2 linked regions of the Congzhengia minquanensis genome follow. The main gene of each other region encodes a partner of the protein of the gene in region 2 in a complex. Links are inferred from orthologs where the notes say so. Each region holds a gene or a part of one and is shown on either strand. Other genes may lie near its edges. The genes, in order: uvrB and H8698_RS00975.

What was found.
Region 1: the proteins of H8698_RS00975 (region 2) and uvrB are in contact, whole or in part, in a crystal structure (PDB 7EGT), measured with the Thermus thermophilus proteins. The link is inferred for Congzhengia minquanensis from one-to-one orthologs. Residues at the interface, in WP_096412145.1 of Thermus thermophilus: His654, Arg656, Phe657, Gln666, Asp668, Glu669, Lys680, Arg681, Leu682, Ser683, Lys685, Tyr686, Ala687; in WP_096411307.1 of Thermus thermophilus: Glu23, Leu25, Arg26, Asp27, Gly28, Glu29, Arg30, Phe31, Arg55, Glu326, Asp327, Phe328, Glu379, Ser382, Gln383, His398, Gly400, Arg401.

Annotation. Positions count from the first base shown.
Region 1 is NZ_JACRSU010000002.1:230,517-242,520, forward strand. What follows is about bases 3,959-6,873. They hold uvrB (excinuclease ABC subunit UvrB), read right to left. Parts: upstream 6,441-6,873; coding sequence 4,476-6,440; downstream 3,959-4,475. Other genes in these bases: fabG (3-oxoacyl-ACP reductase FabG), read left to right, coding at 3,959-4,315; H8698_RS06185 (helix-turn-helix domain-containing protein), read right to left, coding at 6,466-6,873. Outside these bases: mnmL (tRNA modification radical SAM protein MnmL/YtqA), read right to left, coding at 1-783; H8698_RS06160 (nucleoside recognition domain-containing protein), read right to left, coding at 864-1,916; sporulation protein YqfC, read left to right, coding at 1,981-2,265; sporulation protein YqfD, read left to right, coding at 2,275-3,519; more of fabG, read left to right, coding at 3,578-3,958; more of H8698_RS06185, read right to left, coding at 6,874-7,245; H8698_RS06190 (glycyl-radical enzyme activating protein), read left to right, coding at 7,344-8,192; H8698_RS06195 (pyruvate formate lyase family protein), read left to right, coding at 8,206-10,188; H8698_RS06200 (citrate/2-methylcitrate synthase), read right to left, coding at 10,296-11,660. UniProt on the Escherichia coli protein: The UvrABC repair system catalyzes the recognition and processing of DNA lesions. A damage recognition complex composed of 2 UvrA and 2 UvrB subunits scans DNA for abnormalities.
Region 2 is NZ_JACRSU010000001.1:208,122-220,211, forward strand. Bases 107-3,107 are described here. They hold H8698_RS00975 (ATP-dependent helicase), read right to left. Parts: upstream 2,708-3,107; coding sequence 506-2,707; downstream 107-505. Other genes in these bases: H8698_RS00970 (superoxide dismutase family protein), read left to right, coding at 107-468; trmFO (methylenetetrahydrofolate--tRNA-(uracil(54)-C(5))-methyltransferase (FADH(2)-oxidizing) TrmFO), read right to left, coding at 2,704-3,107. Also shown: more of H8698_RS00970, read left to right, coding at 13-106; more of trmFO, read right to left, coding at 3,108-4,014; H8698_RS00985 (DUF2156 domain-containing protein), read right to left, coding at 4,017-4,898; aroE (shikimate dehydrogenase), read right to left, coding at 4,908-5,762; H8698_RS00995 (Mg2+ and Co2+ transporter CorB), read right to left, coding at 5,755-6,435; H8698_RS13470 (Arc family DNA-binding protein), read right to left, coding at 6,856-6,924; H8698_RS01000 (divergent PAP2 family protein), read right to left, coding at 7,232-7,684; H8698_RS01005 (polyprenyl synthetase family protein), read right to left, coding at 7,705-8,586; xseB (exodeoxyribonuclease VII small subunit), read right to left, coding at 8,587-8,823; H8698_RS01015 (DNA-3-methyladenine glycosylase family protein), read right to left, coding at 8,816-9,673; tRNA (uridine(34)/cytosine(34)/5-carboxymethylaminomethyluridine(34)-2'-O)-methyltransferase TrmL, read right to left, coding at 9,685-10,176; H8698_RS01025 (aminotransferase class I/II-fold pyridoxal phosphate-dependent enzyme), read right to left, coding at 10,197-11,360; H8698_RS01030 (Lrp/AsnC family transcriptional regulator), read right to left, coding at 11,360-11,851; yihA (ribosome biogenesis GTP-binding protein YihA/YsxC), read right to left, coding at 11,857-12,090. UniProt on the Escherichia coli protein: A helicase with DNA-dependent ATPase activity. Unwinds DNA duplexes with 3'-5' polarity. Translocates on single-stranded DNA with 3'-5' polarity. Initiates unwinding more efficiently from a nicked substrate than double-stranded DNA.

The sequences.
Region 1 (12,004 bases), on a different replicon or contig from region 2:
GCAAACCGTGTCGATATACCGGTCTTTTTTCATCGGAGTTAGCTCTCCCGCTTCAAACTGCTGCTGGGCCTTTGTGCCCTTTAATATGTGAAGCAAATGAATTTTTACCGCATCAGGCCGTAATTTCCCTAAAACAAACGCAGTCTTTACCATATCTTCCTGCGTTTCTCCATATAGCCCGTTAATAATGTGCACGCACACGCGAATATTTTTTTCTTTCAGCAAACGAAAGGCCCGCAGAAATTCGCAGAACCCATAGCCGCGGTTAAACCGTTTTGCCGTTTCGTCATGAATGGTTTGCAGTCCCAGCTCTACCGTAACATACGCCTTTTTAGAAAAATCCGCTATAAGCCCGGCGTTTTCTTCGTCAATGCAGTCCGGCCGGGTGCCGATGCTAAGGCCAACAACATTGGGAAATGACAGCGCCTCGTTATAAATTTTTTTGAGCATATCTAAGTCCCCATAGGTGTTGGAATGGGACTGAAAATAGGCAATCAGCTTTGCACCATTCCGTTTTTTATAAATTCGGTCCGCTTCCATTTGAAGCTGCTGGGTAACAGAAAACACACCCGATTGTGCAAAGCCGCCCGAGCCGTTTAAGCAAAAGCTGCATCCACCTGTTCCGCAGGTTCCGTCAATATTCGGGCAGGTAAAGCCTGCGTCAACCACCGCTTTTTCTACGCGGCAGCCAAAGGTCTTCTGAAAATGGTAGCTTAAGGTGTGGTAGCGCTTGTTGTCCACAGAAAATGGAAAAGGGCTTTTATTCGGCTCTGTCTGTATCATTAATGCGCTTCCCTCCTGCAAAAACAACTATCGGTTTCTTTCAAATTCGTAATAAATATATCACAAAAGCGCCTGTTCTGTCAATTTTTCTTTCGTGCGGCAGCATACGCGCAGGCAAAGAAAAAAGCGACTAACATGTAGGGCGCAACCTCCAAATAACGGTGCGGAAGCGAAGAGATACTTGCAAAGGCCGCCTGGGTTTTCCACGAGCTCACCACACATGCTGTAATTACCATGGAAACAAGCATTTGAAAAATCTTGCCTACAGCATAGGTTTTAATGCCCAGCCCAGCCTGGGATACCACGCCGCAAACCTGGAGCAGTACGCAAACGCCGCCGAATCCAATAATGCCGGACAGCAAAATCATTGTGAAAGGAAGCGCCTGGCCGCTTACGCAAATGTCCTGTGCGCCCAGGGTCACCTCTGCCATTCCGGAAACGGTGAGGCCCAGCGCACCGGAGCCAAGCAGTTTAAAAATGAAGGGGGTTAAAAATTCCCGCAGGACGGAAAAAAACACGATAAAGCCGCATACATTTAACATGGTCTGCACAGCGCGGCAAACGGCGTCGGAAAACGCACGGCCAAGATGAATTGCCATAACCGTGCTGGTCTGATGCCCGTCGCTTTGTTTAGAAAAAAAGGAAAAGAAAATTCCGGTTAAAACAGCTGAAACCACATGCACCGCATAGAGGGTAACCCCTAAGCGGGTGCTTCCCAACATCCCTGCTCCCACTGCGCCGATAACGAACAGCGGGCCGGAATTGTTGCAAAACGGAAGCAGGCGCATTGCCTCATTTCGGCTGATTTCCTTGTTTTCGTACAGTTCTGAAACCATTTTTGCCCCTGTGGGATAACCGCATAAAATTCCCATTACAAATACCACTGCTCCGCTGCCGCTGACCTTAAAAAGCCGTCTGGAGATAGGTGCCGCTATTTTTCCTGCACAGCTGACAAACCCCGTGTTCACCATGAAAGAGGATATAACAAAAAAGGGAAACAGCGAGGGAATAACCGTTTGAGCGCAAAGAACCAGTGCGCTTTTTGCCGCCTCCATAGACGTGCCTGCGCCGCAGACCACAAGCGCCAAACCTGCCGCAGACAGTATATAAATGACAATATGTTTTGCTTTCATCCTGCTCACCTCATGTAATTATTATGAAGCCTGCCGCATAAGTATTACATGAGGTGAACGTGATATGAAAAGGCGAAAAAAAAAGAGCGAATCGATTTCTAAAAAAATCGTAGGCCGTTTTGATATTCCGGAAGACGTAGTGTTTGACATTCCGCGAATCACGGTTTGCGACAACACGGAAATTCGAATTGAAAATTATAAAACCGTTTTAGAATATGAAGAAACAGCAATTAAACTTGCCTGCAAAGATAAGTTTATCAATATTAACGGCAAGAATTTAAACATTACCATTATAACCGATGACGAAATCAGCGTCAAAGGCATTATCACCGCGATTGAGTTTGCATAGGAGGTCGCCATGTTTATCCCGGCTTTATTTTCTTATTTCAGGGGGTATCTGGTTATCACAGTTACCGGAAACTTTACGGAACGTTTTTTAAATGTCTGCACCGCTCAAAACATTCTCCTGTGGGACATCACACGAATTTCGGGCAGAACCATACGGTGCAAAATTTCTGTGCGTGCATTTAAAAAGCTTCCGAAAATTGCATATAACACAGGTGTGAATGTAAAAATCAATGCCCGGCACGGTTTCCCCTTTATCCTTCAGCAATACCGCCGCCGAAAAATTATGCTGGCCGGTATATTTATATTTATCCTGTTCGTGGTTATGGCCAACCAGTTTGTGTGGGACATTGAAGTGCGCGGAAACGAAACGGTGAAAGCCGCCGACATTTTAGCGGTTTTAGAAGAAGAAGGTTTAAAATGCGGTGTTTTAAAATCGAAAATAGACCAGCGCACCTTAAAAAATAAAACCATGTTAAAAATTCCTGCCCTTTCCTGGCTGTGGGTTGACAAGCACGGTTCAAAAATTATTGTAGACGTCAGAGAGCGGGTTCCCGTACCGGAAATTTTTAATCCCGACGACTACTGCAACATCATAGCTGCAAAAGACGCGGTAATTGACTCATTAATCGTACGGGGCGGCATCCCGGTGGTTTCCATCGGCGACACAGTTTTAAAGGACACGGTGCTGGTAACGGGTAAAATTCCAAGCTCTTTAAAGTCTGAAATTCGATACGTGCAGTCTGACGCACAGATTTATGCCCGGGTATGGTATGAAAAAACACAGCAGTTTTCGCGTATTTCTACCATCCGCACCCAAACGGGTAACAAAAAAAAGCAGTATACGCTGAAAATTTTCGGCAGGGAAATCCACCTGTTCCATTCCGGCAACCCGCCCTATGAAAACAGCGACATAACAGAAAACAAACATGAGCTCTCTGTTTTTGGAAACTATTTGGGTGCCACGCTGATATCACGGGAATTTAAAGAGGTAACGCTTTCTGAAGAACTGCACACGGAAGAAAGCATAGCAGCCCAGGGCGCACAAATTTTGAAAAACCAGATTGATGACGAAACCCTGCCGGACTCAGAGCTGCTTTCCGTTTCCGACTCGTACCGGGCTATTAACGATACCACCGTGGAGGTGACGGTAAAGGCCGAATATAAAGAGGACATTGCCGTAAAAGTAAAAGGTGAAATTGAAGCGCCTGCACCGGAAGAGGGCGAAAACGGAGAAGCTTTACCGCCCCAGGCTTGAAATAACCCAATTTGTTTGATATAATAAATTATAAATCTTTTAACGCAGGAGAAACGGAATGAAAAAAACAGTGTTAATTACAGGCGCTTCCCGCGGAATTGGCGCAGCAGCCGCAGTTTATTTTGCACAAAACGGGTTTGACGTTGGCATTAACTTTTTAAAAGAAGAAAAATCTGCAAAAAATGTGCTGCAGCAGGTAACGTCTTTGGGACGAAAAGGCGTCTTACTGCAAGCGGATGTGGCTGACCCCAGCCAGGCCGCTGAAATGGTTGAAAGGGCCGCGTCTTGTTTCAACGGCATCGGCGTTTTGGTGAACAACGCAGGGGTTGCGAAGCAATCGCTGTTTACCGACGTTACGTTTGAAGAATGGAACCGTATGTTTGCGGTAAATGTAGGCGGCATGTTTAACACCACAGCTTCTGTTGTGCCGCTGATGGTGCACGAAAAACAGGGGGCAATTGTAAACGTTTCCTCCATTTGGGGCATTTGCGGCGCGTCCTGCGAGGTACACTATTCCGCTGCAAAGGCGGCAGTTATCGGCGCTTCCAAAGCGCTGGCAAAGGAGCTTGCGCCATCAAATATCCGCGTAAACTGCGTTGCCCCGGGCGTAATTGATACAGATATGAACAGTAATCTTTTACCGGAGGATTTAGAGTGTTTAAAAGAAGAAACGCCTCTGGGAATAATCGGCACTGCACTTGATGTGGCAAAGTCAATCTTTTTTTTAGCGTCTGATTCCCTTGCGCCCTTCATCACCGGGCAGGTGTTAAGCCCAAACGGCGGGTTTATAATGTAACGAAAAACACGTCACAAAAATGTGACAAAATTTTCATAAAAATATCTTGAAATTTAAAATAAAATCCAGTATAATAATTTTCGTTCTCCCGGTCAGGGAGTGAACAAAAGATGCAGTAAAACCAATTCCTGTGGTGTATGCTGCATCTTTCTTTTTTTCTTTATTTTTTCTTGTTCTGCAAAAGCTTAATCCTGTCGCGGATTGAGGCCGCGTCTTCAAACCGCAGTTCTGAGGCCGCAAGTTTCATTTGTTCGGTTAAAATTTCAATCTGCAAATGAATGTCCATTTTCTTGGAAATTTTAACGTCTGCAATGGTTTCGTCCGGTGCCTCTCCCAAAGCGGAAATTACGCCTCTGATGTTTTTCTTTATCGACTGGGGCGTAATGTTGTGCTGTTCGTTATATTCCTGCTGTTTTTTCCGCCGCCTGTTGGTTTCAGTAATGGCGCGCTCCATTGAGTTCGTAATTGCGTCGGCATACATAATTACTTTGCCGTCTGCGTTTCTTGCTGCGCGGCCAATCGTCTGAATAAGCGATGTTTCCGATCGCAAAAAGCCTTCCTTGTCCGCGTCTAAAATGGCAACCAATGAAACCTCAGGAATGTCTAACCCCTCCCTTAACAGGTTAATTCCCACCAGCACGTCAAACAGGCCTTCCCTTAAGTCCTTCACAATTTCCATGCGCTCAATGGTTTTCACGTCGGAATGGAGGTATTTCACTTTAATGTCCATCTCACGCAGATAGTCGGTTAAATCCTCGGCCATTTTTTTCGTTAAAGTGGTAACTAAAACGCGGTTTCCCTTTTCCGTTTGGCTGTGAATTTCACCAACTAAATCATCCACCTGCCCTTTAACGGGACGCACTATAATCTCCGGGTCAAGCAAACCTGTGGGACGGATAATTTGTTCTGCAATCTGCACAGAGCGGCTGCGCTCGTAGTCGGCTGGCGTGGCACTGACATAAAGTACCTGGTTAATTTTTCCTTCAAATTCGTTGAAGTTTAAAGGGCGGTTGTCAAAGGCCGAGGGCAGGCGAAACCCATAATCCACAAGGGATTGCTTTCTCGCCTGGTCGCCGTTGAACATTGCCCGCACCTGAGGAACCGTAACATGCGATTCGTCAATGACCAAAAGAAAATCTTTCGGAAAATAGTCCATTAAGGTAAACGGCGCCGAGCCCGGCTCCCTTCCGCTGATGTGGCGCGAATAGTTTTCAATGCCCTGGCAAAAGCCAATTTCCCGCATCATTTCAATGTCATAAGTGGTTCTTTGTTCAATTCTCTGGGCCTCGAGCAGCATATCATTTTCTTTAAAATACTTCACACGCTCCGCAAGCTCTGCTTCAATGGTGCCGATGGCTTTTTCCATTTTTTCTTTTGTAGTAACATAGTGGGACGCGGGATAAATTGCCACATGGTTTCTAGTGCCCTTAATTTCACCCGTCACAACGTCAATCTCAGTAATGCGGTCAATTTCGTCGCCGAAAAACTCAATCCGAATGGCGCTGTCGCTGCTCTCTGCGGGGAACACCTCTAAAACATCCCCCCGCACGCGGAACTTCCCGCGGACAAAGTTAATATCGTTTCGTTCATACTGAATTTCAACTAATTTTTTTAATATGCTGTCCCTGTCGCGAACCATGCCCGGACGCAGGGAAATCACAAGCTCGTTGTAGTCGATTGGGTCGCCTAAGCCGTATATACACGACACGCTGGCAACAATGATAACGTCGCGCCGCTCGAAAAGCGCCGCAGTAGCACTGTGGCGCAGCTTGTCAATTTCTTCATTCACCGCTGAGTCCTTTTCAATGTAGGTATCGGTATGGGGAATATATGCCTCCGGCTGGTAGTAGTCGTAATAGGAAACAAAAAACTCAACGGCGTTCTCGGGAAAAAATGCCTTAAACTCACTGCAGAGCTGGGCTGCAAGGGTTTTGTTGTGGGCCAGCACCAACGTAGGCTTTTGCACCTTTTCAATGACGTTTGCCACGGTAAAGGTTTTTCCCGAACCGGTAACGCCCAATAACGTTTGTTCCCTTTCGCCGCGCAAAATTCCGTCGGTCAGTTTATTGATTGCCTCAGGTTGGTCGCCTGTGGGCCGGTAGTCGGAATGTATTTTAAAATCCACAAAATTTCACACCTTTCCTATAAATTTAATCTTCTGATTGCAATTGTTTTCTATATTCCGTGGGGGTATGTCCACTAAATTTTTTAAATATTCTGTTAAAATTCCGAATGCTCTGAAACCCGCACTCCACTGCTAAAAATGCGATGTCGGCCTTGGTGTGCAACAGCATTTCACAGGCAAATTCAAAGCGGAACATATTAATAAACTCTTTAAAATGCATGTTAAAACAGCGGTGAAACAAGGCTGAAAAGTAGTGATATTCATAGCCCAAAGCCGCAGCCGTACTACCTAGGGTTATTTCGTCGCTTAAATTTTCTGATATAAATGCAATTACCCGGTTCCGAAACTCATCGGATGATTTCATGTCAAAAGCAACGGCATGTTTTAAACATTCACTGCACACCAGATAAAGGCAGGATTTGGCCAAATATAACTCCGGCTGTCCCTGAAAAAACAGATGTTCTTTTAAAAAGGCTTCCTGCTTCAAACCGCATTTAAATTTTGAATAGCTGATTTGACTGTTGGCTTTTGAAAAGCTCAAAACAAAATCTTCCGAAAACACGCCAACCCAAATTTTAGATTTCCCGTCCACAGCAAAAGAATGTACGGCATAGGGAGAAATAAGAATCATTTCACCAGGCTTTAGCACATCAGGCTTTCCGTTTACAGACAACTCCACCGTGCCCTTAAGAACGTAAATTAACTCATAATTTTTGTGAAAATGTGCGCTATAGGAAATATCTGAATATAAAAAGGCATTATAGTTATAGTTTCCGCAGGAATTTGATGTCTGGTGCTGAATCATATTTACCCTTCCAAATCTTAAATTCTGTCTATAATTATATAACATATTGCTTGCTTTGTCAACCTGCGCTGATATAATGAAATATGTGGGGTGAGCAAATGACAGGAACAATATTTTCCATTGAAGAATTTTCTGTTTACGATGGGCCAGGAATCCGTTCAACGGTGTTTTTAAAGGGGTGTCCGCTGCGGTGCAGCTGGTGCCACAACCCCGAGGGACAGCTTAAGGAAAGCGAAATGATTAAAAGTCCAAACGGGTGCATTGGGTGCGGAGCCTGTTTGCAAACAAGCGTGCAAAAAGAAGATGGCAGCATTTCTTTTACTGAGGAAAGCATAAAAAATTGTCCAATCAATTTAATTCGGGTGTGCGGTGAAACCGTCAGCAGTGGTCAACTGTGTGAAACGCTGTTAAAAAACAAACGGATTTTAAATGCCGGCGGCGGGGTCACCTTTTCCGGAGGCGAGCCGTTTCTGCAAAGTAAATTCCTTTTTGAATGTATTATGAAGCTGAAAAACAAACTGCATACGGCAATTCAAACAAGCGGCTATTGCGACGCAAATACCTTTTGCAATGCATTAAATATAACAGATTATTTTTTGTTCGATTTAAAGCTGGCCGACGATGCCATGCATATCAAATATACCGGCGTTTCGAACCGGCCGATTTTACGGAATCTTTCGGCACTTGCAAAAAGCGGCGTACCTTATGTTGTGAGAATTCCGCTCATTCCCGGTGTAACTGATTCAACGCGCAATCTGACACAGCTTGCGCAGATTTTAAACGATAACCATGTTTCTTACGCCGAGCTGCTACCATACAACAAAATGGCCGGCGGAAAGTATAAAATGCTTCAAAGAAACTATGCGCCAGGCTTTGACGAAGCTGCGCCGCCCCAACCCCGCCAGGATTTGTTTTGGTCGTTTGGAATACGCACAAAAATTATGTGAACGGAGCGATTGTATGACTGAAAAAATTGAACTTCAATTAAAACAGCTGAACAGCAAAGCTTATCAAACAAAGCGGAAACATATTGAGGACGCCATGTTTGACGACATTAAAAAGTCGGAAAACTTTATCAATAATTTTCAGAAAATCGTAGCACTTGAAAAGCCTTCTTTCTTGGAAAACGACGAATTTGGTTTTAACAGAAGCACTGATTTGACCATCCCACCCTATGGCGGCAATGTTACGCCGAATTATTACCGCATTATCTCCCAGGGCTTTGATGCGGTTTTAGACCAAATTGGAAAAGCGGTTGCCAAAACTACAGATGCGGAGAAAAAAGCCTACGGCAAAAACATGGCAAAATGTATTCATTTGTGTCTGGAATTTTGCAGTCAATACAAAACAGCTGCCAAAGCAAGCGGCAATTTAAAGCTGTATGGCGCTTTAAAAAAGGTTCCTCACAAAGGGGCAGAATCGTTTTATGAGGCCTGTGTGTTTCTAAAAATCTGCATTTATTTCTTGCGGATTTCTTTTGTCGACCACTTAGGCCTGGGGCGTTTTGACCAATATATGTATCCGTTTTATCTGCATGACAAAGCTTGCGGTGTGCAGGATAATGAGATTTTTGAAACCTTAGAATCTTTTTTCATTGCGATAAACCGGGATACTGACCTTTACTCCGGCGTGCAGCAGGGGGACAACGGACAAAGCCTGGTGCTGGGCGGCTTTGATAAGGCTGGAAACAGCCAATTTAACGAATTGTCGCAAATGTGTATGCAAGCCTCTTTAGAATTAAATCTGATTGACCCAAAAATTAATTTACGGGTTGGCAAAAACACGCCGGACGAAATTTTTGAGTTTGCCACCTTGCTCACCAAGCAGGGGTTAGGGTTTCCGCAATACTGCAACGACGACGTTGTCATTCCCGGCCTTTTAAAGCTGGGATATGAGCATGAAGACGCTGTAAACTATGTGGTAGCCGCGTGTTGGGAATTTATTATACCGAATTGCGGGGCCGATGTTCCAAACATTCAAACAATGGACTTTCCGGCCGTTGTGAATCGGGCAGTTGTTGCAAAGCTGACAGAGTGTAAACATTTTGATGAACTGATGGACTGTGTAAAAAAAGAGATTGAGATTGAATGTGGCATGTTAATTCATTCACGCCGGGAACAAAAAGTTGTTAAGCGTCCGCTTCTGTCCATTTTTATCGACGGCTGTATCGAATGTCTTGCTGATATGTATGACGGCGGGGCAAAATATCATAATTTTGGCTGTCATGGCGCCGGAATTGCTAATGCCGCCGACGCTTTGGCTGCGGTGAAAAAGAATGTTTTTGACGAGAAGACGATTGAAAAATCGGAGCTTTTAAACGCATTGGCAAATAATTTTCGTGGCCATGACGAGCTTCGTAATCAACTTAGAAATAGCCCTAAAATGGGAAACAACGACGACTATGTCGACAGCATTGCCTGTGACTTAATGGACTGTTTCTCCAATCACTTAAACAACAAGAAAAATGGACACGGCGGAGTTTGGAGGGCAGGCACAGGAAGTGCAATGGAATATATCTGGAAAGGGGAAAAGTGTCCCGCCACCGCTGACGGCAGGAAGGCGAAAGAGGCCTATTCTTCAAGTTTTTCCCCCGCGCTGGATGCGAAAACGGCGGGTGTTCTGTCGGTAATGCAGTCCTTTACCAAGTATCCTTTATGCAATATTGTGAACGGCGGGCCGCTGACCATTGAAATACACGACACCGTTTTAAGAAATGACGTTGGCATCAAAAAGGTTGCAATGCTTGTGAAAAGCTATATCCTTTTGGGCGGCCACCAGCTGCAGCTTAATTCCATCAACAGGGAACGTCTGCTCGACGCCCAAAAGCACCCGGAGAACTATCCGAACCTAATTGTGCGCGTCTGGGGCTGGAGCGGTTATTTTAACGAGCTGGATTTAAGCTATCAAAACCATATTATTCGGCGCACAGAATATGGCAGTTAACGTTTTCTACTAAACAAAAAGGGGTGCGGCAAAATTTGCCGCACCCCTTATCTATCACGTTTTTATCGAATTCCTTTTTATGATCAAAAGAACGGCAAAGCTCTTCGTTATGCTCGATCTTTAATGGGAACATAATCTCCCGCTCCGCAAACGCTTTTATATGCCGGGCGGATAATTCTGCCGCCATACATCACTTCTTCAATTCTATGGGCGCACCAACCCGCCATTCTCGAGATTGCAAACATGGGAGTGTAAAGCTCCGGTGGAATGTTTAAGCACTTGTAAACAAAGCCAGAATACAAATCCACGTTGGCGCACATGTGCTTTTTCCCTTTTTTCTCCGCAAAAATCTCCGGGGTGAGCTCTTCAATCAGGCTGTAGAGCTTAAATTCCTTCATGTTTCCCGTAACGTCTGCAAGTTCCTCCGCTTTTTTCTTCAGCTGAACGGTTCTGGGGTCAGACTTTGTGTAAATGGCATGGCCCATACCGTAAATCAGGCCGGAATGGTCAAATCCGTCTTTGTCCAACAGCTTTGCAATGTGGTTTGCCACAGCGTCGCGGTCGTTCATATCGTCTACATTGGCCTTAAAGTCTTCAATCATTGCCATAACCTTGCGGTTTGCACCGCCGTGTTTTGGACCCTTCAGCGAACCAATCGCCGCGGCAATGGCCGAATACGTATCCGAGCCAGTTGAAGAAACCACCCGGGTCGTAAAGGCCGAATTGTTGCCGCCGCCATGCTCTGCGTGCAGAATCATGGCCAAGTCTAAAACCTTTGCTTCCAAATCGGTATATTGATTGTCCGGCCGGATCATATATAGGAAGTTTTCCGCCATGGAAAGCTCCGGCTGGGGGTTGTGGATATACAGACTTTTACCGTCAAAGTAATGAGCCTTTGCCTGATAGGCATAGGCCACCATGGTGGGAACTCTGGAAAACAGCAGAATGGACTGACGGATGATGTTATATAAATCGGTGGAGTCTGGGTTGTTGTCGTAGGAATACATGGAGAGAACAGACCTTGCAAGCTTGTTCATAATGTCATTACTGGGGGTTTTCATAATCATGTCTTCGCGGAAACCAAAGGGAAGCGGGCGCATTGCGCCGACCAACGCTTTAAAATCGTCCAGCTCCTTTTGCGTAGGCAGTTTTCCGAACAACAGAAGGTAACAAACCTCCTCATAACCAAACCGGTTTTCTTTTTCGCAGGCCATTACAATGTCAGTGACGTCAACACCGCGGTAGCTGAGCTTTCCGTCATCAGGAATCATTTCGTCCTCATACATGATGTAGCCGTGCACCTGGCCCACATTGGTGAGACCTGCCAAAACACCTGTGCCGTCGCTGTTTCTCAGGCCGCGTTTCACCTTATAATTGTCATAGTAGCCGGGTTCAATTTGTGTGTTCTGTTCAATCACACTGCACCACTGCTCCAGCGCGCTTTTTAAATATTCCTTGTTTTCGCCTTCCATGGCTTCACCTGCTTTGCATAATTTTTCTCTAAGCTTCTGCGGAATATTATACCTTATTTTTATAATAAAGTCAATAGATTTTGTTTTGTTTTATATGTTTCATTTCATTTTAGACAGATTGTTCTTTTATTTTCTCGGTTCAAGCACTAATTTTTGCAATTTTCATTTTTGTTTATTTCATTTTTGTGAAAATCCAGCAGTACAGTGCCAAAATTTTTTTCGCCAAATTTTCTTAAAAACGGTTGACAGGCTTTACGTTTCATATTATTATATTAAGTAACTATTTGAAAAGATACAAGAGAAGTTGTTGTCATATGCCCGCGTATGGCAGCGCAGCAAACATT
Region 2 (12,090 bases):
TGTTTTTATATTATGATGAAACATAGAAACCGCGCAGTCGCCGCTATTTCAGGCGGAAAAAAATATCCCGATCTGCGCGGAACCGTTACATTTAACGGCATGGAAGAAGGCGTTTTGGTAACCGTTCAGGTTACCGGCCTGCCGGTGCAAAACGAGTGCTGCGGCTGCGGCGTTTATGGGTTCCATATTCACAGCGGCGGCTCCTGCACAGGAACCGAAGCCAACGAGTTTGCTGATGCAGACGGGCATTTTAACCCTCGGGGCTGCCCACATCCATACCATGCAGGCGATATGCCGCCATTGTTTGGGAATCACGGCATGGCATATATGTCGTTTTTAACCGACCGCTTTACGTTAGAAGAAATTATCGGTAAGACAGTGATTATTCACTTAGATCCGGATGATTTTACAACCCAGCCCAGCGGAAATTCAGGCGAAATGATTGCCTGCGGCGTGATTGCACGATAAGTAAAAAAGCTGCCTTTCGGCAGCTTTTTTACTTATATTATTGTGCTTTTTTCAGTCTTGCAAAAGAACCCATCAGGGATTTCGTGCCCACTTCGTCGAACACTATTTCTAATTTTACGTCGCCGCCTGCCGGGGTTACAGACAAAATCATGCCGGTGCCAAACTTTTTATGCACCACCATGTCACCCGCTTTAAAGTCGTAAGACACAGGCTCGGTGCGCACACCCGCGCTTTTGCGTTCAAAGATTTCCTGAAACAGGTCGCTCTGACTTTTGGCCTTTTTTCTGCCGCCCACTTCTGTTTTCGGGCTCCGGTCTGCTTCAACAATATCCACATACTGCTGCGGGATTTCATCTAAAAACCGGGAGGCTTTGGAATAAACCGAACCGCCGTACATAGACCTTCTCATGGCGTAGGAGAGCGTGAGGCGTTTTTTTGCCCGCGTAATACCTACATAACACAGGCGGCGTTCCTCCTCAATTTCCTCCTCGGAATACATGGAACGCTGGCTGGGGAACAGCCCCTCCTCCAAGCCGCATAGGAAAACTGCCGGAAACTCTAAGCCTTTGGCGGAATGAAGCGTCATAAGAACCACGCTGTCGGCCTCTGTGTCGTAATTGTCCACGTCTGCAATTAAAGCCGTGTTCTCTAAAAATTCAAACAGGGTTGGCTCCTCGCTGCTCTTTTCATATTCCTCTGCAGAGAGGATAAACTCCTGAATGTTTTCTATCCTCGTTTGGTTTTCAACAGAATCCTCCGACAAAAGCATATCCATATAGCCCGAACGCTTATAAACCGCCTCAATGATTTTTGAGGGCTGGGTTTGGTCGGTGTCTGTCTGAATTTCGCGGATTAATTTCGTAAACGTCAACAGCTTTTCCGTTACCTTCGCAAGCTCCGGAATGGTATCTGCAATTTCCATGGCGGCAAACATGCTGATGTCCCGTCCGGCTGCCGCTGCCGCCACCTTTTCTACCGTGGTGACGCCAATTTTACGAGATGGCTCGTTTACCACGCGCATAAGTGACAGGTTATCGTTGGGGTTAAACACAAGCCGCAAATATGCCAGCATGTCTTTAATTTCCTTTCTGTCGTAAAACCGCAGCCCCGCCAGCACACGGTAAGGAATTCCGAAGCCGGATAGCGTGGTTTCCAGCACGCGTGACTGCACGTTGGTGCGGTATAAAATTGCGCAGTCGCAATAGCGCATTCCGTCTACCTTCACCAATTTTTCAATGGTTTTTCCGATATAGTCGGCCTCTTCATATTCGTTGTCCGCTTCAAACAGCAAAATTTTATCCCCGGCGCCGTTGCTGGTCCACAGCTCCTTGCCTTTTCTTCCGGCATTGTTGGCAATCACGCAGTTTGCAGCGTTTAAAATATTTTGGGTAGAACGGTAGTTTTGCTCAAGCTTAATGACCTTAGCCTGATCGAACTCCTTTTCAAAGTCTAAAATGTTATTGATGTTGGCGCCGCGGAACTTGTAAATACTCTGGTCGTCGTCGCCCACCACGCAAATATTCCGATATTTTCCCGCCAGCTGGCTGGTTAAAAGATACTGCGCGTTGTTCGTGTCCTGATACTCGTCCACAAACACGTAGCGGAATTTATTCTGGTAAAACTCCAGCACCTCCGCGTCTAAAGAGAACAGCTTCACTGTCAGGATAATAATATCGTCAAAATCCAGCGCGTTTGCCTCAAACAGCCGTTTTTGATAGAGCTTGTAAAGCTCGCCTACCTTTGTCATGCGGAAATCGCCGTTATAGGCCGCCAAAAACACATCTGGCTCCATCAAATTGTCCTTCGCATTCGAAATCTCCGCCAACATAGATTTGGGCGGAAACGTTTTTTCGTCCATGCCCAGCTCTTTTAAGCACCGTTTTATCAGCGTTTTCTGGTCGGCAGAGTCGTAAATTAAAAAGTCCGACGCATAACCTAAAAGGCTAATGTTCCTGCGCAGGATTTTCATGCACACAGAATGGAACGTGCCAATCCACATACCCTCTGCCCCGTCGCCAATTAAGCCCTCGACCCTGTCTTTTAATTCATTTGCGGCCTTGTTGGTAAACGTGATGGCTAGAATTTGATAGGGACGAGCCAAGCTTTGTTCTAATATGTACGCAATTTTGTTTACCACCACTGTGGTTTTGCCCGATCCGGCGCCCGCCAAAATAAGAAGCGGACCCTCGGTAGCTAAAATTGCTTCTTTTTGCCTGTCGTTAAATTGATCTAAATTCATAGTTCCCTCGCAATTAATTCTTTCATTTGTGTCAGGGCGCGCTGCGAAATCTTTGCATACCGCTCCCGCTTGTTTTTAATTCGTTCCGTTAATCCGTCAATAATTCCAAAGTTAATGTTCATTGGCTGAAAGTCCGCGCCGGAAAACGTTGAGATGTAATGCCCCAGCGCGCCGGTTGCCGTTGTGGATGGAAACATGAGCGCACTCTTTCCCTCCAAATGTCTGGCGGCGTTAATTCCGGCAACAATGCCCGATGCGGCAGACTCCACATAGCCCTCCACGCCCGTCATTTGCCCTGCAAAAAACAGGCCCTTGCGGCTTACCGTTTCAAACGCTGCCGTCAGCACGCCGGGCGAATGGATATAGGTGTTGCGGTGCATTACCCCATAACGCATAAATTCTGCATGTTCTAAGCCCGGAATCATGGAGAAAACACGTTTTTGTTCTGAAAACGTCAGATGGGTTTGGAAGCCTACAATGTTGTAAAGCGTGCCGTCCTTATCGTCCTGCCGAAGCTGCACCACGGCGTGATACCGCTCCCCGGTTTCGGGATGTTCCAAGCCCACCGGTTTAAGCGGGCCGAAGGTCAGCGTGTCTCTTCCGCGCTGTGCCATTACCTCAACGGGCATGCACCCTTCAAACACCTTGTTGTTTTCAAATTCGTGAAGGTGTGCGGTTTTCGCGTTTACCAGTTCTGTGTAAAACGCCTCATACTGTTCCTTTGTCATGGGGCAGTTAATGTAGTCTGCCGTTCCCTTGTCATACCGTGCTTTTTTGAACACCTTGGTTTTGTCAATGGAATCAAATGTGACAATCGGCGCCGCAGCGTCGTAAAAATATAGATAACCGTTGCCAAAAAATGTTCCGATATGTTCCGAAAGCGCGTCTGATGTAAGAGGCCCGGTGGCCACCACCACGCAGCCCTCTTTTGGAATTTTGGTAATCTCCTCATTTTTAACGGTGATGTATGGGTTTTTCGTAACTTTGTCTGTCATCATCTGGGCAAAACCCACCCTGTCCACCGCCAGAGCGCCTCCTGCCGGAACTTTTGTTTGGTCGGCGCACGCTGTCACCAACGAACCTAACAGCCGCATTTCAGCCTTTAGGAGACCTGCGCCGTTTTCTAAAGTATCTGCTCTGAGAGAATTTGAGCACACAAGTTCTCCCAAAAGGTCGGAGCTGTGCGCAGGCGTTTTCTTTTCCGGCTTCATTTCATAAAGCGTTACGTTAATTTTATGCTTTGCAAGCTGCCATGCCGCTTCGCACCCGGCTAGACCGCCGCCAATCACTGTTGCATTCATATTCATATTCATGTTCCTTCATATTCCGTAAAATATTTTTCAACCATTCGAACGGGCCTGTAGGCCATTTTTGCTTTTCTTAAGCCCTCAAGCCCCATGTCCTCCTCGCGGTTAATAAATTCAAAACCGCTCCACTCGTTTTGCACAAATTGCTGATTTATCATGTTAAAGGATCCCCGGATGGAGGTGTCGGCATATTCAATGTGAATGAGCGCCATGTCGTCTGTTATGGGTTCGCCTGCAGAAAATGCCGCAAGCTTTCCGTCAACGCGGATTCCTCCTAAGGTTACGCCAAGCTTGTCCACGTTGTCAAGCAGCCGCACCGTTGCTTCTTCCGACAGGCCTGAGCCATGGTTCTTCTGTCCCTGTTTCCAGTTTAAAAACAACTCCTTGCACTCATCTGCGTTTTTCTGCCCCAATCGCTCATACTGAAAATCGTAGTGATTTAAAAATGCGTTTAAGTGGTTTTTCTTCTGATGGAGCTTTTTGCCCCGAAGATGAATTAAGCTGTCGCTTAAATAAACATAGTCCGCATTGTTGCGGTCGCTGTAGATGCGAAGTTTATTTCCAAAAACTGCGCCACACTCCTCTGCCATTTGTTCTGTCATTAAAATAAAATGGGGCGAACCGCTCTGGCGGTTCATAAACTCAAAGGATTTTTCTGCCGCCGCCTGTCGGTTCCCGTTCCCCAGAGGATAGGTGCAGCCCACGCCGTGGTGCCTGCCATGAAAAAACAAGACAAGGCAGCCGTCCACAATATCATACTGAATTTTTCCGCTGCCCGCCCACATGAATAGCGTAGTAAAGTTATAAGTTGAGCTTTCGCTCTTTCCCAAATATTCCTGTAATACGTTTTTATCTTCAATTGCAATGTCTTTCGGACTCAACATAGTTTCACCTTAAATTCTGTAGTAGTCAAATAAATGCATCAGCTGTTCATACGTCCTTTTGTGGTCTAAGGAAATTTCACAAAACAGCTCAAATGCCAAAATGCCCTGAAGCACCAACATGCCCAAACCGTTATGAATACGCGCGCCCCTTTTCTTAGCCTCTTTTAAAAACACCGTTTCTTTCGGGTTATAAATAATGTCGCTGCACACCATGTTTTCGTGAATCAAATCCATAAAACCGCAGGGGTTGCCGCTGTCGCCGGCGCCGTGCATTCCCACAGGTGTGGTGTTGATTACAATGTCGTAATCCTTGGCTTTGTCCAGCGTATCGTAAAATATAGTTTCAGTATAGTGTTCTACCATTTCGCCGATTATATGTATTTTCTCCATGCTTCTGGACGTAATGGAAATGGATTTTGCGCCGGATTTGGCGAGCGTAAAGGCAAGAGACCGGGCAGAACCGCCAGCGCCCATCATTAAAATATTTTTATTTTTAATTTCATGTCCCTCTAATAAAAGAGACTCACAGTAACCATTCCCGTCGGTGTTAAAACCGTGCCACACGCCGTTACGGTTTACCACGGTGTTCACCGAGTTCATGTGCTGCGCCTCAGGGCAGATGTGGTCTAAATAGTCCATCACGCAAATTTTGTGGGGCGCGGTAATGTTAAAGCCACACGCTCCTATGGCTTTCACGCCCCGCATGGTGTCACCAAGCTTTTCCGGCGGCACGTCGAACGCTAAATAAGCCATGTCAATTTTGTTTTGCTCCGCCATGAAGCTATGCATGGCAGGAGACAGCGTATGCGCAACCGGCGTTCCCAAAATGCCGAACAGTTTCGTTTTATTTGTTGTTTCAATCATCGTTTTCTTTCGCCGCCTTAGCATTTTCAGATTTTGGCTTTGCCGTGTTTTTCTCTTTCACCGGAGCAATAAAGCTCACAATTTTTCCCACGGTAAACACAATGGTGCCGGACTTTTCAATGGCCACCCGCTTTCCCAGCGCCTTGCCGCCAATGGTAAGCGCCGCAACAACCGCGGTTAACACAATGGTTAAAACAAACTCACTTTTAAAATAGCCCAGGGAAAACAGCATAATGACAATTGCCGTTGTGGCGCTGCCTGAAATGATGCCCACAATGTCGCCGATAACGTCGTTACAAAAAGAGCCAACCTTGTCTGCGTTGCGAATGAGGCGCACAGCTTCTTTTGCACCCCGCACCTTTCTGGAGGATAGGGAGTGAAACGGCGTTTCCTGCGCTGAGGTTACCGCCACACCGATAATGTCGAACAATACGCCGATGGCGATGAATATGCTCAAAATAATAAAAGCCATAATCAGGTTTACCCTGTTCATTAACCCCGACTGAATCATCTGCAGCATGGCAGAAATCACAAAGGTCACCAGAACAATTGTAACAACCCATTTACGGCCCTCTTTTTTATTTCCTGTTTTACGATATGTTTTAATTTTGTTTGCAGTTACCCGCTTATTACTACTGTCGTCAGACAAGCAAAACACCAGCCTTAAATTCAAACTAAAAGTTACGCCGCAAACTGAATTTACGGCGCATACAAATCTTTATACGATAAATTTTATAAAAAAATAGGTGGCAATACTTGAGGTAAATTTTGCGGTTTAGGTTCGGTAGGCTTTCCCGACGGACTGCTGATATGTCGCCAAATCAGTGGTTTCCCTTTAACGTCCGACCTGCACGGTCTCCCTATGCAGAACCGAATCACCACTTAAGTCCGCACTACAATCCCAAAAGTATCTCATACGAACAGCCTAGAGGTTTTCCCAAACAGTCAGACTTGCTCTTAGCCTCTTTTGCAGCCATGGTTTCAAGCAGCGATAACCTTTTTGTTTTGGCCGGAACGAAAAAGGTCTGTCCGCTATCCGCCATACCCACTCAAGGCAGGCTACGCTGTCCCCAGCACGCGTGCATTGCGGCCGCTAAACCGCACGGCAGTTGCACCAAGCAACAGGTTTCACCCTGTTTCGTACCTCAGTAGGCCACCTCAAAACGATACGGTTTTAAAGCGGGCAGATGAAGCACAAGAACAGGTCTCCACGGAAATGGGGTCGAATTTCGCATGCCATTGCGAGACGCCCCAAAGCCTTAACTCCCAGCACCAACCCCCGACTGGGCGTCGAAAGCAAGCACCAGGAACTTCATCGATGTGCCCTTCAACGGATTTTTAGGCCCGTCCTGGGAGCAAGCAGCGCTGACTAGGATACTGCACCACCGTGATTTTTTCTTTATCAAACATCATTAATATACCATAAATTTTGCTTTAAGTAAAGGCTCAATTAAAGTTTTAACAAAAATTTAAAATATGTTGTGAGTGACAATTGCCACTGCAATTCCCAGCGCCGCGCCGGCAATTACCTCTAAGGGCGAGTGCCCCACAAGCTCTTTCAACCGTTCTCCTGTAACCTCAAGCTTTTCCCTGCCAAAGTTTTCCACCAGCCGATTTAACAGCGCAGCCTGTTCGCCTGCAGCGCGCCGCACACCGGAGGCATCGTACATCACCACAAACGAAAACACTACGCAAACTGCGAATAAAGACGACGATAAGCCCTCATTTAATGCCACTGCTGCCGTTAAAGCGGTGACGAACGAGGTGTGTGAGCTGGGCATGCCGCCGGAGCCTACCAGGCGCTCAAAGTTAATTCTTTTGTCCTCAATCAACACCAGCAAAAATTTAATAACCTGGGCGCTGAACCAGCCGATGATCGCTGCAATCAAAATTTCGTTTGCCAGAAGTTCTTTTAACCACACGTTTTTTACCACCTTAAATTTTATCTGTCACGGTCTAACAAAAATTTTGAAAGATTGATTAAAAATTCTGCCTTAGCACCGTATTTTGACAAAGCGTCGACCGCCTTGTTGGTATAGTCCACAAGCATTTTTTCAGACTGCTCCAAGCCATAGATTGTAACAAAGGTCGATTTTTGGCTTGCATTGTCCTTGCCCGTTGTTTTGCCCAGGTTTTCGGCGCTGCCCGCCACGTCTAAAATATCGTCTTTAATTTGGAAAGCAATGCCCAAATACCGCGCAAACTCCTCCATTACAATCAGGTCTTCCCTGCCGCCACCGCCAAGCAGCGCCCCCACCTTCGCAGACGCCATAATCAGCGCCGCCGTTTTGTGCAGGTGCATGGTCATCAGCGTAATTGCGTCGATGGTTTTACCCTCAGACTCAATGTCAATCACCTGTCCGCCAATCATGCCCTCCACGCCTGCGCTGTCTGCAATTAAGGAGAGTGCCGCCAGCGTCATATTGGGCGAAACCTGGGACTGCTTTAAAATAGTTTCAAATGCCAAATTTAAAAGCCCGTCCCCTGCCAGAGTTGCAATTGCTTCGCCGTAAACCTTGTGGTTGGTGGGCTTGCCCCGGCGCAGGTCGTCGTTATCCATGCACGGCAAATCGTCGTGGATTAAGGAATAGGTATGTATCATTTCAATGGCACAGGCAAAGGGCATAACCTTATCCGTCTCCGCTTCTAAAACCTCGGCGCATGCCAGCGCAAGCACGGGACGGATACGTTTGCCGCCAGCGTGCAGACTGTAGTTCATTGCCTTATAGATAGTTGCCTGAGGACTGTCTTTCTCCTCAAGGTATTTATGCAGACTTTTATTCACTTCAACAATTTTGGCTTCTAACGCTTCTAAAAAATCCAATTAACTGTCCTCCCCGCTGTTAAAATCTGTTGTTTTAACAGTTCCTTCTTCATTCTCTGTTAAAAGCTTTACCTTTTGCTCGGCCTTGTCAAGCTGGTCGTGGCATTTTGCAGAGAGTTTCATTCCCTTTTCAAACAGAGCCACCGCTTCGTCTAACGGAGCGTCGCCGCTTTCTAAAAGGGTTACAATTTGCTCTAGTTCTGTGATTGACTCTTCAAAGGTTTTTGCCTTAGGCATGTTTCATTCCTCCCGTTTTGTCAAATCCCGCATTACGCATATAATAAAACAAATATTGCTGTGCAAAGCCCGCAAGTGGTCCGAAGGCCTCCACCGCGAACTCCCGGGGCGTTTTTGTTTTCATGGCTTCGCCGTACAGGCTGTTTAAACAGCGTTTGACCCAAACGTCAACGGGAAAGACCTCCCGCCGTTCTAAGCCGAACAGCAAAATGCAGTCCGCCACTTTAGGCCCCACTCCGCTTATGGTGAGCAGCTTCTTTCTAGCGCTGTCTGTGTCAAGCGCTGCGATATCTGAAAAATTGCTGCTTAAAAAGGTTTCACAGGCATTTTTTATGTAGTGTTCGCGGTAGCCAGCCCTTAAAAAGGATAAATCGCCTACAATCCTCTCCGGTCCGGGAAACGTAAAATAGGTTTTCCCGCCGTAACTTAAACGATCTCCAAACTGCTGGCAAAGCCTTTGAATGATTCCCTGAATCCGCGGAATATTGTTGTTGGCGGATATGATAAACGATACCACACATTCCCACAAATCCTGGTTTAAAATCCGGATACCACTGCCATATTCTGTGGCATCCTTTAAAAATCTGTCATGTTCCGAAAGCGTTTTCTTAATTTGACCATAATCGGTATCAAGGTCGAAATAGCCACGCCAAATATCATGAAATTCTTCTTCCGTCACATTACGAAAAACGATAAATCCCTTTTCTTTGCAAACGTTTATCACGCGGTTTCGGGCAACAACGGTGTAACTGCCGTCTTCCTCCCTTTCCCAGCGAAAGCACTGTCCACATTCAAAAATATGCTGCGGTTCAAAGCTGCAAAGGTTTTTCAGCACAACTTGTTTTTTCATAAAGGTATCTCCTAATCGGGCCTGCCCGTAAGAACCCCCTCCTCTTTCAATGTCAGAAAGTTCAGCTGCCGCAGCGCTTCATAAAGCACAATTGCCACAGAGTTAGAAAGGTTTAACGACCTTGCGCCCTCCGCCATGGGGATGCGGATGCAGTTTTCATAGTGTTCCTTTAACAGCGGTTCCGGCAGGCCGTGGGTTTCTTTGCCGAAAACAAGGAAGTCCCCGTCTTGAAATGTTTGGTCGCTGTGGCGTTTGCCGGCCTTTGTGGTGCAGAAATAATATGTTCCCGGGCATTTTTCAAAAAAGTCCGTTAAATTTTCATAATATCGAATGTCTAATTCGTGCCAGTAGTCTAACCCGGCGCGCTTTAGCTTTTTATCGTCAATCGCAAAGCCCATTGGCTTTACGATATGCAAAATGCTGCCCGTTGCCTTGCAGGTTCTTGCAATGTTTCCAGTGTTTTGGGGAATTTCAGGTTCAACGAGCACAATGTTCATTGCCATGTCTATTTTGTCCTTTCGTGTTAAAGCGATTTTAAAAACCGCTCAATTCTGCTTAAAGCGTCATTGATGCTGGAAATGGAATATGCGTAGGAACAGCGGATGAACCCTTCGCCGCTTGCGCCAAAGGCAGAACCGGGAATTACGGCAACCCTTTCTTTGTTTAAAAGGGCCTCGCAAAAATCAGATGAGGTCATTTTCGTGCTCCGAATGTCGGGAAACACATAAAAAGCTCCCTCCGGTTCGAAGCAGGACAGGCCAATGTTCCGAAATCCGTCTACAATTACCCTTCTTCTGTAATCGTATTCCTCCCGCATTTTCTTTATGTCCTCATCCCCCTTCTTCAGGGCCTCAATAGCCGCATATTGGCTGGTAGTCGGCGAGCACATAATAGCGAACTGATGAATTTTAAGCATTTGCTGCATAATTTCCTTAGGCGCGGCAACATAACCCAGACGCCATCCTGTCATGGCATAACTTTTGGAAAATCCGTTCACATAAATGGTGCGCTCTGCCATGCCGTCAATAGAAATGATGGAGGTGTGTTTTCTCCCATAAGTAAGCTCGGAATAAATTTCGTCTGTTAAAATGATGATATTGGTATCTCTTAAAACAGCCGCAATTTCCTCTAAGTCCGATTTTGTCATAATGCCGCCTGTTGGGTTGTTGGGATAGGGCAAAATCAGCATTTTGGTTCTGGGGGTAATGGCGTCTTTCAGCTGTTTTGCAGTGAGCTTAAATTTATCCTCCACCTTTGTCACAATTGGCACCGGAACACCGCCGGCTAAAATGGTGCAGGGCTTGTAGCACACAAAACAGGGCTCGGGAATAAGCACCTCATCACCTGGGTTAACAATAGAACGGATTGCAAGATCAATAGCCTCGCTGCCGCCCACCGTGACCAAAACTTCGCCTTTGGGGTCGTAACTCACCTGGGTGTTACGCTCAATATAGTTTGAAATTTCTTTTCTCAGTTCCAAAAAACCGGCATTGGCTGTGTAGTGAGTTTTCCCTTTTTCCAGGGCGTAAACGCCTTCATTTCGGATATGCCAGGGGGTGACAAAATCCGGCTCGCCAACGCCTAAGGAGATAACCCCCTCCATGTCGCTGGCAAGGTCGAAAAATTTTCTAATGCCCGATGGCTCAATGGTTTTCACCACGTCAGACAAAACGCTGTCGTAGTTCATCATAGTGTAATCACCTCGCGGTCGTCTTCCATCTTGTTGTTTAAAATAACGCCCTCCGCCTTATATTTCTTTAAAATAAAGTGGGTGGCTGTGCTGATAACCTCGTCCATAGGGGCGAGCTTTTCCGCGACAAACAACGCGACTTCCTTAACCGTTTTGCCCTCAACAATTACTGCAATGTCAAATCCGCCTGAAACAAGGTAAACCGACGAAATTTCGTCATACTGGTAAATGCGCTCTGAAATGCGGTCAAAGCCCGAACCTCGCTGGGGCGTAACCTTAAGTTCAATAATGGCCGAAACCAGTTCCCGCTCAGTTTTCTCCCAGTCGATAATGGTTTTCTGACCCAAAATTGTTTGATTTTGCACACATTCGTCCAAAATTTCCTGAACATAAGCTTTGTCCTTGCCAATCATCACCGCAATTTCTTCCGGGGTTGCATGCACGTCCCGTTCAATCAGTTTTAAAATCCGTTCCTTGTCACCTATCATACCGATTACTCCCCTTCTTCGTCGTCTAAGTCGAACAAAATATAGTCATAGATATAGTCCCAGAAATTTTCTGCACTTTCAGCTGTCTTTGTGGAAAACGGCAGCAAAATGTCGCCGTCTGAAAGGTTTAATGTTTCAATTATACGGTCAAGATTTTCTTCCAGCTCCCGCTTGGAAAGCTTGTCGGTTTTCGTTGCGATTACCACCGCCATGCCGCCGGCACTTTTAATGGTATCCAT